Regions from separate parts of the Luteimicrobium sp. NPDC057192 genome, predicted to be linked through region 2. Evidence: riboswitches for the same ligand, from Rfam matches in the RefSeq annotation. Region 2 holds a riboswitch; the other holds the start of a gene.
What was found. A riboswitch is a leader RNA that binds a small molecule or an ion and turns the genes downstream of it on or off. The one in region 2 is predicted to bind cyclic di-AMP.
Positions count from the first base shown of each region.

Region 1: linked by a shared signal. The riboswitch ahead of ACFT5B_RS11965 (C40 family peptidase) and the one ahead of ACFT5B_RS15560 (C40 family peptidase) in region 2 are both predicted to bind cyclic di-AMP.

Region 1 covers NZ_JBHUWD010000023.1:20,755-27,540, forward strand. Annotated here, with positions in the region: gene ACFT5B_RS11955 (GH36-type glycosyl hydrolase domain-containing protein) at 1-822, opposite strand, end outside; gene ACFT5B_RS11960 (NTP transferase domain-containing protein) at 878-3,088, opposite strand; cyclic di-AMP (ydaO/yuaA leader) riboswitch at 3,525-3,684, shown strand; gene ACFT5B_RS11965 (C40 family peptidase) at 3,738-4,511, shown strand; gene ACFT5B_RS11970 (ROK family protein) at 4,573-5,856, opposite strand; gene xylA (xylose isomerase) at 5,995-6,786, shown strand, end outside.
Region 2 covers NZ_JBHUWD010000035.1:9,153-15,938, reverse strand. Annotated here, with positions in the region: gene ACFT5B_RS15575 (epoxide hydrolase family protein) at 1-894, shown strand, start outside; gene serC (phosphoserine transaminase) at 905-2,038, opposite strand; gene ACFT5B_RS15565 (metal-dependent transcriptional regulator) at 2,135-2,842, shown strand; cyclic di-AMP (ydaO/yuaA leader) riboswitch at 2,980-3,172, shown strand; gene ACFT5B_RS15560 (C40 family peptidase) at 3,275-3,994, shown strand; gene ACFT5B_RS15555 (universal stress protein) at 4,079-5,044, shown strand; gene rocD (ornithine--oxo-acid transaminase) at 5,099-6,307, opposite strand; gene ddaH (dimethylargininase) at 6,304-6,786, opposite strand, start outside.

The DNA.
Region 1 (6,786 bases), on a different contig from region 2:
GAGCCGCTTGGTCTCGCCGGGCTGCAGGACGACCTTGTGCTGGAGCGAGCCGCAGTGGTTCTGGGTCGTCGCGCTCCTGTTCGTCCCCTCGCCCCGCTCGATCGCGACGGGGTTCGTCTCGGTGCGGTACGCCCCGATGAAGTTGTCGCGCAGCGAGTCGTACGACGACGGCGTCTCGCTCGAGGCGACGTAGTGGAACGTCCACGGCTCGTAGTAGAAGTCGTACTCGATGATGCCGTCCTCGTACGACGAGCCCGACGCGTAGAGCGACATCTGCAGGTTCTGGTTGTCGATCGTGATCGTGTGGAAGCTGAACTCCACGTACGACGCGACCGTCAGCTCCCGGACCCGGTCCGAGGTGTTGGTGACCCGGACGTCCCACAGCTCGACGTCGTCGTCGAGCGGGATGAAGACCGTCTGCTCGGTGTCGATGCCGCGGTACTCGGAGCGGAACCGCGTGTAGCCCATGCCGTGGCGGGTGGTCCACCGCCCTGCGCCGCCCGGGCCGGCCTCGGCGTCGGGCTCGGTCCCCCGCTCCACGAACGGCTTGCCCACGGGCTGCCAGGAGGCCGACCAGTAGTCGCCGTCGGCGTCGTCCCGCACGTAGACGTAGTGGCCCGGGCGGTCGAGAGGGACGCCGTTCTGACGGAACCGGGAGATCCGGCCGTACTCCGACGACTTGTAGTAGGAGTAGCCGCCCCCGTGGTGGGACAGCACGGTGCACATGTTCTTCGTGCCCAGGTAGTTCGTCCAGGACACCGGGACGTCGGGGCGGTCGATCACGTACTCGTCGGCATCGGTGTCGAAGAATCCGTAACGCATGGTGGGTCGTCCTTGCTCGTGCTGGGTCGTTCGGGGTGGGCGTGCGGGGGCGGGCTCAGACGCCGGCCGTGACGAAGCCACGGAGCCACGTGAGCAGCTCCTCGGCCTTCTCGGGCGAGTCGGCCTCGACGAACATCCGGAGCACCGGCTCGGTGCCCGAGAAGCGCAGGAGCGCCCAGTTGTCGTTCTCGAGGAGGATCTTGGTGCCGTCGAGGTGGGACACGCTGACGACGGGGTACGGGCCGACGTGCGTGAGCGGCTCGGCCTCGAGGCGGCGCGGCACCGCGACCCGCATCTCGGGCGTCGACGGGACGCCGGCCTCGAGGGTGTAGAGGCGACCGGTGATCGCGTAGATCATCTCGCGCAGCTCGGAGATCCGCTTGCCCGTGCGGGCCAGCATCTCGACGACGAGCGCGCACGCGAAGATGCCGTCCTTGCCGAGGATCCAGCCGCGGATCGTCAGGCCGCCGGACGACTCGCCACCGAGGACCGCGCCGATCTCCTCCATGCCCGCCGTGACGTGCTTGAAGCCGACCTTGACCTCGCGCGACTCCTCGCCGAAGTGGGCGGCGAGCCGGTCGAGCAGGTGCGTGGTGGCGAGGTTGCGGACCACGCCACCCTTCTCGCCGCGGAACTCGTGCAGGTACCAGTAGAGGAGGAGCAGCAGGTCGTTCGTGGTGATGTACTCGCCGGTCTCGTCGACGATCCCGATGCGGTCCGAGTCGCCGTCGGTCGCCATGCCGAGCGCGTACCGCCCCTCGCCGGACCGGATCATCTCGATGAGCGACGACAGGCGCTGCAGGTCGGGTGCGGGCGCGATCCCGCCGAACAGCGGGTTGTGCTGCGCGTGGATGAACTCGGCCCGGACGCGCATGTCGCCGAGGATCGTGCCGAGCGTGAGCTGGCTCGTCCCGTACATCGGGTCGACGACGACCTGGAGGTTCGACCCGCGGACGGCGTCCACGTCGACGATCTTCTCGATCGCGTCGACGTACGGGTCGGTGAGCGTCCGGTCGACGACGACGCCCGCCTTGCGCGCGAGGTCGAGGTCGAGCGTGATCACGTCGTCCACGGACATGGCGTTGGCCTCGTCCTGGTAGCGGTCGGTCTCGTCGTCGAGCGGCAGCGAGCCGTCGGCACGGAACACCTTGATGCCGTTCCACTCGGGCGGGTTGTGGCTCGAGGTGACGATGATCCCGTAGGCCGAACCGAGGTAGGGCGCCGCGAACGTCACCAGGGGGGTGGGGACGTCGTCGGGCAGGAGGGTGACCGGGATGTTGTTGCCGGCGAAGACCTCGGCGGCCGCGATCTTCGACTCCTCCGAGAGGAAGCGCCGGTCCCCGCCGATGACGACGCCGCGCGACTCGAGCCCGCGGCGCGTGGTCTCGTTGGCGATGGCCTGGGACAGACGGCGCACGTTCGCGAGCGTGTACCCCTCGCCGATCACCGCGCGCCAGCCGCCCGTCCCGAAGTGGATGGTCGTGTCGGTGTTCTTCTTCGGCATGAAGAGGCGCTTGAGCAGGATGTCCGCGGCCTCCTGGAGCTCGGCCGGCGAGTTGATGCCGTGCACCTCGTCGGTGTCGTAGATCTGGTACGTCGAGACGCGTCGGCCGTCGGCGATGGCGCGGTGCGCGAGGTCGGTGAGCCGCTCCGCGCCCGCGGCGACGAGCTCCTCGAGCGCCCCGAACAGCAGCGCGGGAGCCGCGACGTAGGCGCCCACGTTGATCTCGTGCCCGTCGGTGGTCTCCCCCGCGGCGGGCTCCGTCCCGGCGCTCACGATCGCGGTGACCTCGCCGTCGACGCGGACGACCCGGTCGTACGCGGGGCGCGGCTCCGCGAGCACGGCGGTGAGGAAGGTGAGGTCGGCGCCCTTGAGCGCGTGCCGGGTGAGCAGCGCCAGCAGGGACTCGCTGCGCAGCAGCGGCGTGTCCGCGTAGGCGACGAGGACGACGTCCGCGTCGGCCGGGAGCGCGGCGCGCGCCGCGAGCGCTGCGGGGCCGGTGCCCGCGGACCCCGACTGCTCGACGTACGTGAGGTCCGGGCCGAGGAGCTCGCGGACGCGCGTGTCGCCCGATGCCACGACGACCACGGTGCGGTCGCGGTCGACGACGTGGGTGAGCGTCTCGAGGGCCCGCTGCACGACCGTCGAGTCGCCGAGGGGCTGCGTGAGCACGTCGCGCGAGGCCGCGTCGTGGCCCGCGGCGAGGAGGACGGCGGCGCGCCGCGCGAGCTGCTGGCGTGCGGGTGCGGCCTGGGTGCTGGGCATGGACCTGATCCTCCGGTCGGCTGGGTCCGCTGACGGTGTGGGCAGACGAGGGGCTGACTCGGCCGGACGGAGTTTTGAACGGCGTCCTTCCTTATTCCGAAGCCTACACGCGAGCCCGCGACGAGGCGACCCCCTCCGACGCGGGCGACGAGTCCGACATCTCGGGCGTCGACACGCCGATGGAAGCGCTCCCGGTTGTGAAGGTTTGCGGCACGCCCGTACCGCGGAAACCCCGCCCATGCGCCCGGCTATCGCCCACTTTGGGATACCCGTGATCGGGTGTGATCGACCCGATCCCACCGTGCCGTAGCAGGCAACTCGGACAGGCGCAATCCCTCGTTACATATTTGTGACCTCGGACCTCCGTTGCCTAGCCTCGATCAGCCGACGGACGCTCGACCTGCCGTCTGCCCCGACCCGGAACGCCGAGCGCTGCCACCGGGAAGGGCCCATGACCGTGGCAGCGACGGGGGACCCACCTTCGGTGGCCCGGGCCATGACGGACCGGACCTCCTCGGGGTGAAGCCGCACCACGCGGCCGGGCACGTACCTCCCGCCCGAACCCGACAGCTCACCTCGCAGGCGTGAGAGGTACAACACCATGCTCCGAACCCGTGAGCAGGGCGCCGTGCGCCCTGAGGGTGGGCGTGTGCGCCGCTTCGGCCGCGTCGCGACCACCACCGGCCTCCTCGCAGGCCTCCTCGGCGGCGGCCTCGTCGCCGTCGGCGCGGCGACCCCCGCGGCCGCCGCTACCACCGTCAAGACCGCGACGTCGGCCAAGGCCACCCCGACGCTCTCCCTCCGCGTCAGCGACCGGTCCTACTACAAGAAGCGCCCGCCGCTCGTCACCGTGCGCTCCCTCACCCGGGGCCACGCGACCGCCGGCAAGGTCTACTTCCGCGTCAGCGGCAAGCTCGTCGCCGTCCGCACGCTCAAGAGCGGGAAGGCCACCTACCGCCTGTCGTCGCACCTGAGCACCGGCAAGCACCGCGTCCGCGCGACGATCCACCCGGCGACGCCGCGCACCGTCAAGGAGCGCACCAAGTTCACGACCGTCAGGACGCACAAGTACTCGTCGCGCGTCGTCGAGAAGGCCGTGAAGTACACCGGCACGCGCTACGTGTACGGCGGCTCGAGCCCCCGCGGCTTCGACTGCTCGGGCTTCACCAAGTACGTGTACAAGCACACCAAGGTGAAGTCGCTCCCGCGCACGTCGTCGGGCCAGCGCCACGCCGGCAAGGTCGTCTCCAAGCGCCACGCCAAGGCGGGCGACCTGGTCTACACCCCCGGCCACGTGGGCATCTACGTCGGCGGCAACAAGATCATCGACGCCCCGCGGCCCGGCAAGTCCATCCACGTGCGGAGCATGTGGCGGGCCAGCTGGACGTTCGTCCACGTGAGCGCCAAGGCGAACACGATCTGACCCACGCGGTCCGGGCACACCGCCCGCACCACCGACGAGAACGCCGGAGCAGGACGCCGTCCTACTCCGGCGTTCTCGTCGTCTCCAGGGACTCGAGGTAGTCGCTCGGCCCCTGCACCAGGTCCCGCAGGACGGCGCGCGCGCCGCCCGTGAGCGCGGCGTACCCGGCCACCGGTGCGGGGCGGACGGCGATCCGCTCCCACGGGGAGGCGAGCACGCGCGTCCGCAGCTCGGCCTCGAGGCTCGGGCGCAGGTCCTCCGTGAGCGGCGCGTACACCCCGCCCAGCAGGACGGTGTCGAGGTCGAGCAGGTTCACGAGCGTCGACAGCGCGGTGCCGAGGGCCTTACCTGCGCGGGCGACGACGTCCCGCGCCCGGTCGCCCGCCTCCCCGCCCGCAGCGAGGGCCTCGAGGACGGGAGCGAGGCCGTCGGAGGCGCCGTCGTCGGACCGGGGGGCACGGGGGGCCGGGGTGTCGAGCCCGAGGCCGCGCAGGAGCGCGTCCTTGCCGGCGAGCTGCTCGAGGCAGCCGGTGGCGCCGCAGCGGCAGCGCGGGCCGGCCGGGTCGACGACGACGTGCCCGATCTCGCCCGCCCAGCCGTGCCGGCCCAGGTAGAGCTCGCCGTCGAGGACGATCGCGGCGCCGATGCCGACGTCGCCCGAGACGTGCACGAACGTCGTGCCGTCGTGGCCGGACGCGGCGAACTGGCCGAACGGGAGCTGGGCGAGGCCCGCGAGGTTGGCCTCGTTCGCGATCTCGACGCGCGCGGGCAGCGGCCCGAGCAGCGGCACGGGCGCGAGCGACTCCCACCCGAGGTTGGGCGCTACCTGCAGGAAGCCCGCCCGCGCGTCGACCAGACCCGGCAGCGCGAGCCGCGCGCCCGCGAGCCGCATCCCGTCGGCCCTGACCTCCGCGACGACCTCGCGCGCGAGGTCCCCCACCCGCGCGAGCACGCGGACGGGGTCGCTGCCCGCGCCCGTCACGCCGCGCGAGTCGTCGAGCCGCTCGGCCACGGTCGCCCCGGTGAGGTCGAGGGCCCGGACGCCGACGTAGTCGACGTTGACCTCCAGCCCGAGCGCGACGACGGTCCGGGGCGCGGGCACGAGGGGCACGGCGGGGCGCCCGACCTGGCCGGGCGAGGGTGCGAGCTCGGCGACGACACGTCCCGCGACGAGCTGGTCGACGAGCGAGCCGACGGTGGCCCGGGTGAGCCCGGTGGCCGCGGCGACGGCGGCGCGGGAGGGCGGCTCGGCAGCACCGAACACGCTGCGGGCGACGAGCGCGAGGTTGTGCTCGCGCAGCGAGGCCTGCCGCGCCTTGGGGGTGCCGACGCCGGGGAGCTCCATGAGCCTTGACCCTACCTGCGTCACGCGTTAAGTTCATCCGTACAACAAAGGCTCGGTCGCGGCGTCGTCGCGGACGGGCCGCCAACCGCGATCCCGAGCCGTCTCGCGATCCCCGTACCTCGATGAGGAGCACCCCGGATGAGCACCCCCGCGGCCACCCCTGAGTTCAAGTTCTCGTTCGGTCTCTGGACCGTGGGCTGGCAGGCCCAGGACCCCTTCGGCGACCCGACGCGCGCCGCGCTCGACCCCGCCGAGTCCGTCCGCAAGCTCGCCGACATCGGCGCGTGGGGCTTCACGTTCCACGACAACGACGTCTTCCCGTTCGACGCCGACGACGCCGACCGCCGCGCGCGCGTCGACGCCGTCAAGAAGGCCGCCGACGAGACCGGCCTCGTGATCGAGATGGTCACCACCAACACGTTCACGCACCCCGTCTTCAAGGACGGCGCGTTCACGTCGAACGACCGCGGCGTCCGCCGCTTCGGCCTGCGCAAGATCCTCCGCAACGTCGACCTCGCCGCCGAGCTCGGCGCGCAGACCTTCGTCATGTGGGGCGGCCGCGAGGGCGTCGAGTACGACAACTCGAAGGACCTGCACGCCGCGCACGCCCGCTACGCCGAGGGCATCGACACCGTCGCCGCCTACATCAAGGACCGCGGCTACGACCTGCGCATCGGCCTCGAGCCGAAGCCCAACGAGCCCCGCGGCGACATCTTCCTGCCGTCGATCGGCCACGCGCTCGCGCTCATCGCCACCCTCGACAACGGCGACATCGTCGGCCTGAACCCCGAGACCGGCCACGAGCAGATGGCCACGCTCAACTACACGCACGGCCTCGCGCTCGCCCTGTACGCGGGCAAGCTGTTCCACATCGACCTCAACGGCCAGCACGGCCCGAAGTTCGACCAGGACCTCGTCTTCGGCCACGGC
Region 2 (6,786 bases):
GTCCGCTCGCCGCGCCCCGACGCGACGCCTCTCATCGTCACGCACGGCTGGCCCGGCTCGTTCCTCGAGTTCCTCGACGTCGTCGAGCCCCTCACCCAGCCGCCCGACGACGCGCCCGCCTTCCACGTCGTGGTGCCCTCGCTCCCGGGCTACGGGTTCAGCGACCGGCCGCGGGTGCCGGGCTGGGGGATCGGACGGATCGCGCGCGCGTGGGCCACGCTCATGGCCGGGCTCGGCTACGACCGGTACGGCGCCGCGGGCGGCGACTGGGGGACGAGCATCAGCACGCTCCTCGGCCTGCAGGACCGGGCGCACGTCGTCGGGCTCCACCTCACGCCGCCGCTCGTCGCCCCGGACCTCACGTCGCCCCACCTCACGGAGGCGGAGCGGGCGGACCTCGCTGCGCGCGAGGCCGGGGCCGAGGGGTCGGCGTACTCGGCCGTCCACGCGTCGCGCCCGCAGACGCTCGGGTACGGGCTGTCCGACTCGCCGACCGGGCTGGCCGCGTGGATCTTCGAGAAGGTCGCGGCGTGGTCGGACCACGACGGCGACCCGTTCGCCGTGCTCAGCCGCGACCAGGTGCTCGACGACGTGACGCTCTACTGGCTCACCGGCACCGCGACCTCGTCGACGCGGCTCTACGCCGAGAGCATCCGGACCGTCGAGCGGTGGATGACGACGCCGCCGCGGCCCGACGAGGTCGTCCGGGTCCCCGTGGGCGCGGCGATCTTCCGGGACAACCCGCGCCCGTCCCGGCGGTGGGCCGAGCGCCGCTTCGCGGACCTGCGCTACTGGGGCACGCCCGAGCGGGGCGGTCACTTCCCGGCGTGGGAGCAGCCGCAGGTCTACGTGCGCGAGCTCCGCGCGACGTTCCGCGCCGTCCTCGGCCGCTGACGAACCTTCGTCAGCCCAGCTGCTCGACCACGAAGTCGACGCACGCGGTCAGCGCCGCGACGTCGTCGGGCTCGATCGCGGGGAACATTGCGACGCGGAGCTGGTTGCGGCCGAGCTTGCGGTAGGCGAAGGCGTCGACGACGCCGTTCGCGCGCAAGGCGGCGAGGACGTCGGCGGCGGGCACGGCGTCGTCGAGGTCGACGGTCCCGACGACGTTCGAACGCTCCGCGGGGTCCGTCACGAAGGGCGTCGCCCACGGCCGCGACTCGGCCCAGCCGTACAGGTGGGCGGCCGAGGCCGCGGTGCGCGCCGTCGTCCACTCCAGGCCGCCCTGCTCGAGCATCCACTCGATCTGCTCGGCCATGAGGAGGAGCGTCGCGATCGCGGGGGTGTTGAGGGTCTGGTCCTGGCGCGAGTTCGTCAGCGCGGTGGTGAGCGAGAGGAACTCGGGCACCCAACGCTCGGCCTCGAGCTGCGCGGCCCGCTCGACGGCGTCGGGCGACAGCAGGGCGAGCCACAGGCCGCCGTCCGAGCCGAACGACTTCTGCGGCGCGAAGTAGTACGCGTCGGTCTGGGCGACGTCCACGCCGAGACCGCCCGCGGCCGACGTCCCGTCGACGACGGTGAGGGCCCCGGCCGCTTGCGACCCGGCGACGCGCTCGACGGGGCTCACCGCGCCCGTCGACGTCTCGTTGTGCGGGAACGCGTAGACGTCGACCCCGTCCTCGGGGCGGCAGTGCGCGACCGTGCCCGCGGGTGCCTCGACGACGGTCGACGTCTCGAGGAACGGAGCGCGCGACGTCGCCGTCGCGAACTTGGCCCCGAACTCCCCGAACGCCGCGTGCTGCGCCCTCGACCGGACGAGGCAGAACGTCGCCACGTCCCAGAACGCCGTCGACCCGCCGTTGCCGAGCGCGACCTCGTAGCCGTCAGGCAGCGAGAACAGGTCCGCGAGGCCTGTGCGGACCCGGCGGACGAGCGAGCGCACCGGCTCCTGTCGGTGCGACGTCCCGAGCGGCGTCCGGGCCGCCGCGGCGAGCGCGCTCACCTGCGCGTCGCGCACCTTGCTCGGTCCGGCACCGAAGCGGCCGTCCGCAGGCAGCAGGTCGGTGGGGATGCGGATGTCAGCGGGGGTCGTGGCCACGCGTCCAGGGTAGGGGAGCGGCCCCGTCGGCCCGTACCGGATTCCGGTGGGTGGGCCGCCCTAGACTGGGGCCCACCGACGCTTCAGGGAGCAGCAGTGAGCGATCTCATCGACACCACCGAGATGTACCTCAAGACGATCTACGAGCTCGTCGAGGAGGGGATCGTCCCGCTGCGTGCCCGGATCGCGGAGCGGCTGGGGCACTCGGGCCCGACCGTCTCCCAGACCGTCGCCCGGATGGAGCGCGACGACCTCGTGGTCGTGACCGGTGACCGCCACCTCGAGCTCACCGAGCAGGGCTACACCAAGGCCATGCGGGTCATGCGCAAGCACCGCCTCGCGGAGCGCCTGCTGACGGACGTCGTCGGCCTCGACTGGGAGTACGTCCACGAGGAGGCGTGCCGCTGGGAGCACGTCATGAGCGACCGCGTCGAGAAGCGCCTCGCCGAGCTCCTGGGTCACCCGCACTTCTCGCCGTACGGGAACCCGATCCCGGGCCTGTCCGAGCTGGGCGAGGAGCCGACGCACGAGGACTTCCTCGAGGGCGTCGTCCCGCTGCTCGACGTCGCCCGCCCGGCACAGGGGACCGCCGAGACGGTCCACGCCGACGTGCGGCGGCTGGGCGAGCCCCTGCAGCCCGACGTCGAGCTCCTCGCGCGCCTGGCCGAGGCCGGGATCGTCCCCGGCGCGCGCGTCGAGGCGCAGTGGGACGGCGGGATGCTGTCGGTCCGGGGTGGTGACGCGGAGAAGCCGCTGGCCCTCGCGGACGAGGTCTCGCGACACGTCTTCGTCGCCGCCGGCTGACCCGTCGCAAGCCCCGCGCTGGGACCTCCGTACCAGTTCGGACGAGCCCCTCACTTACGTCGTGACCGGGGCGTGACATTCGCCGCGGGGTCGTGTACGTTCAGGGGCAGTTCCGGCGGCAACCGTCGTCGGAGCCCTCACGGAGAGCGCCGAGCCCTGTCGCTCCGTGGGGGTCCCAGCGAACGTGGATGACAGGGACGGGGGACCCACGATCGGGAGTCGGAAACGACTTCCTTGGGGTGAAGCCCGAGGTACCGCAAGGTGCCGGAGGCCGGGTGCTTCTCCCACCCGAACCCGACAGCTGACCTCGTAGGCGTCAAAGGAGACCACCGAGTGAGCACCAGTACCGCTCGCGCCCGCCACCGTGCGGCGCGTCGCCCTGTAACCCCCTTGGCAACCCTGGCGAGCGCCGCGACCGGCAGCCTCTCCACCGTGGGTCGCCGCACCGCCGTCGTCGCCGCGTCGTCAGGCCTCCTGGTCTCGATGCTCGGCGGGCCCGCCGCGCAGGCGGCCACGACGCACACCGACAACTCGGGCAAGCTCAGCACCGTCGACCTCGACGCTCTCACCGCGGCCGCGAAGGCCGAGCTGCAGACGTCCAAGACGGTCACGGTCACGAAGCACGTCAAGTGGACCGCCGACGCCGCGTCGGTGAAGGTCACGCCGGCCCCCGAGCCCGTCGTCCACCGCACCGTCCAGGCCGCGAGCCGCTCCGAGGTCCGCACGGCCCTCACGTCGACGGACGACTCCAGCAGCTCCTCGGACACGAGCACCTCGTCGTCCAGCTCGAGCTCCAGCGCCTCGATCCCGTCCTCGGCCAACGGCTCCAAGATCATCGCGATCGCCAGCCGCTACGTGGGCGTCCCGTACGTCTACGGCGGCACGACGCCGTCGGGCTTCGACTGCTCGGGCTTCACCTCCTACGTGTACGCGCAGATCGGCATCTCGCTCCCGCGCACGTCGTCGGCCCAGCACTACGCGGGCACGATCATCTCGCGCGCCGAGGCCAAGCCGGGCGACCTCATCTGGACCCCGGGCCACGTCGCGATCTACGCGGGCGGCAACACGATCATCGACGCCCCGCGTCCGGGCAAGACGATCCAGTTCCGCGCCATGTGGCAGACGAACCCCACGTTCATCCGCGTCGGCTGACGCGCGAAACGTACCGAGCGCCCCGGCTGCCCCACGGCAGCCGGGGCGCTCGTCTATTACCCCCACACTCGGTAGGCTATGGGTATGACGCGAGCAAAGAGCGTTCTGGTCGGCGTCGACGGCTCGGCGCCGAGCCTGCACGCCCTCGACTGGGCGACGATGTACGCCGCCGACGCCGGGCTGAGCCTGCACGTCGTGTGCTCGTACTACCTCCCGACCCTCACGTCCGCGTCGCTCGACGGCGGCTACGTGCCGATCGACGACGACGCCGTCCAGGCGGGCGCCAAGGCAGTCCTCGACGAGGCCGTGGCCCGCGTCAAGCCCCACGGCGTCCCGGTGAGCGCGTCGCTCGCCGCGGGTGACGCCACGGGCGTCCTCGTCGACCTCAGCGAGGAGCACGTGCTCGCGGTCGTCGGGACACGCGGCCGAGGCGGGTTCGCCGGCCGGCTCCTCGGCACGGTGTCGTCCGCGCTCCCGGCGCACTCCCGGTGCGCGACGGTCGTCGTCCCGCTCCGCACCCCCGACGGCGAACGCACCCCCGAGTCGGCCGACCAGCTCCCCGCCGTGCGCCACCCCGCGCGGATCATCGCCGGCGTCGACGGCTCGCCGACCTCCGAGGCCGCGCTCCGGCACGCGGCCGACCTCGCCCAGCTGTGGGACTGCGAGCTCGTCGCCGTGGCCGGCGTCCCCATCGCGTCGGGTGCCGGGGTGCTGGCGTGGCTCCCGGCGTCCGTGGACCACGAGCAGGTCCTCGCCGACGCGGGCGCCAATCTCGACCGCATCGTCGAGCGGCTCGTCGAGGACCGTCCCGGGCTCGAGGTCCGGCGGATCGTCCTCGACGGCACCGGCGCCGAGCTGCTCGTCGAGTTCTCGCAGGCCGCCGACCTCATCGTCGTCGGGTCCCGAGGGCGAGGCGGGTTCTCCGGGATGCTCCTCGGCTCCACGAGCCAGGCCGTGCTTCACCACGCGCAGTGCCCGGTCATGGTCGTGACGAAGCGGTGCGCGGAGTCCGAGGCGGAGGACCGGACCGCGGAGCTCGACGCCTCCTGACGTCCCCGTGACCCGCGGCGGCGGGCTCCTTCGCGACGTGCCCCTCCCCGGGGCCTACCTCGGCGGGGTGAGCGCGGCGCGGAGCTGCGTGAGGCCCCAGCGCAGGTCGTCCTCCTCGACGACGAGGGGCGGTGCGAGCCGGACGGTGCGGCCGTGCGCCTCCTTCGCGAGCACGCCCCGGGCCAGCAGCGCCTCGCACAGCACGCGGCCGGGTGCCGCATCACCTGCTCCGGCGTCGTCGGGCATCGCACCGACCGGCACGTCGAGGCCCGCCCAGAGGCCCACGCCGCGGCTCGCAGCGAGCAGGCCGTCCGCGACGAGCTCGCCGAGCGCGTCGTGCAGGACCTCGCCGAGCGTCTTGGCGCGCTCCTGGTACTCGCCGGTCTCGAGCAGGTCGAGGACGGCGAGAGACACGGCGCACGCGAGCGGGTTCCCGCCGAACGTCGAGCCGTGCGTCCCGGGGGTGAGGACGCCGAGCACGTCCGCCCGCCCGACGACGGCCGAGATGGGCACGACGCCGCCCCCGAGGGCCTTGCCGAGCGTCGTGAGGTCGGCGCGCACGCCCCAGAGGTCGAGGGCGAGCGTCGTGCCCGTGCGGCCGAGACCGGACTGGATCTCGTCGGCGACGAGGAGGACGTCGTTCGCGTCGCACGCCGCGCGGACCCGCGGCCAGAATCCCTCGGGCGGTACGACGACGCCCTGCTCGCCCTGGATCGGCTCGAGCAGGACCGCGACGGTTGTGTCGTCGATCGCGTCCTCGACGGCGGCCGCGTCCCCGTACGGAACCACGCGGAAGCCCGGGGTGTACGGGGAGAAGCCGCGCCGTGCGTCGTCGTCGGTGGAGAACGACACGATGGTGGTGGTGCGGCCGTGGAAGTTGCCCGCCCCGACGACGATCGTCGCCTCCCCGTCGGGGACGCCCTTGACGTCGTAGCCCCACTTGCGCGCGGTCTTGATCGCGGTCTCGACGGCTTCGGCGCCCGTGTTCATGGGCAGCACCATCGAGGTGCCGGTGAGGGCGGCGAGCCGGTCGGCCCACGGCTCGAGGAGCACGTGCCCGAACGCCCGGGAGGTCAGCGTGAGCGTGTCGAGCTGGCGGTGCGCCGCGGCGACGAGCGCCGGGTGCCGGTGGCCGAAGTTGAGCGCCGAGTACCCGGCGAGCAGGTCGAGGTAGCGCTTGCCGCCCGCGTCCCATGCCCACGCGCCGTCGGCGCGGGCGAGGTCGACCGGGAGCGGGTCGTAGTTGTGCGCGAGGTGGCTCATCGGGCCACCGCCTCGGTGGTCGCGGACGCGTCGACCATCGCCGGGCGCAGCTCGAGCGTGCAGCACTTGGCGCCGCCGCCGCCGAGCAGGAGCTCGGACGTGTCGACGCCGATCGTCTCGTACCCGCGCTCGCGCAGGGCGGCCGCCAGGCGCTCGGCTGCGGGCGTGTGCACGACGTGCACCCCGTCGGACACGGCGTTGAGGCCCAGGACGGCGGCGTCGTCGTCGGTGGCGAGCAGCGCGTCCGGGAATCTCGTCCGCAGCACGTCCTGCGCCGCGGGGGAGAAGGCAGCCGGGTAGTAGACGACGTCGACGGCGTCGGCCGCGCCGTCGCTGCCCCGGAGCACCGTGAGCGCCGTGTCGAGGTGGTAGAACCGCGGGTCGACGAGCTCGAGGCTGACCAGCTCGCGGCCCCAGAGGTGGGCGGCCTCGTCGTGCGCCGCGCGGTCCGTGCGGAACCCGTGACCGGCGAGGACGAC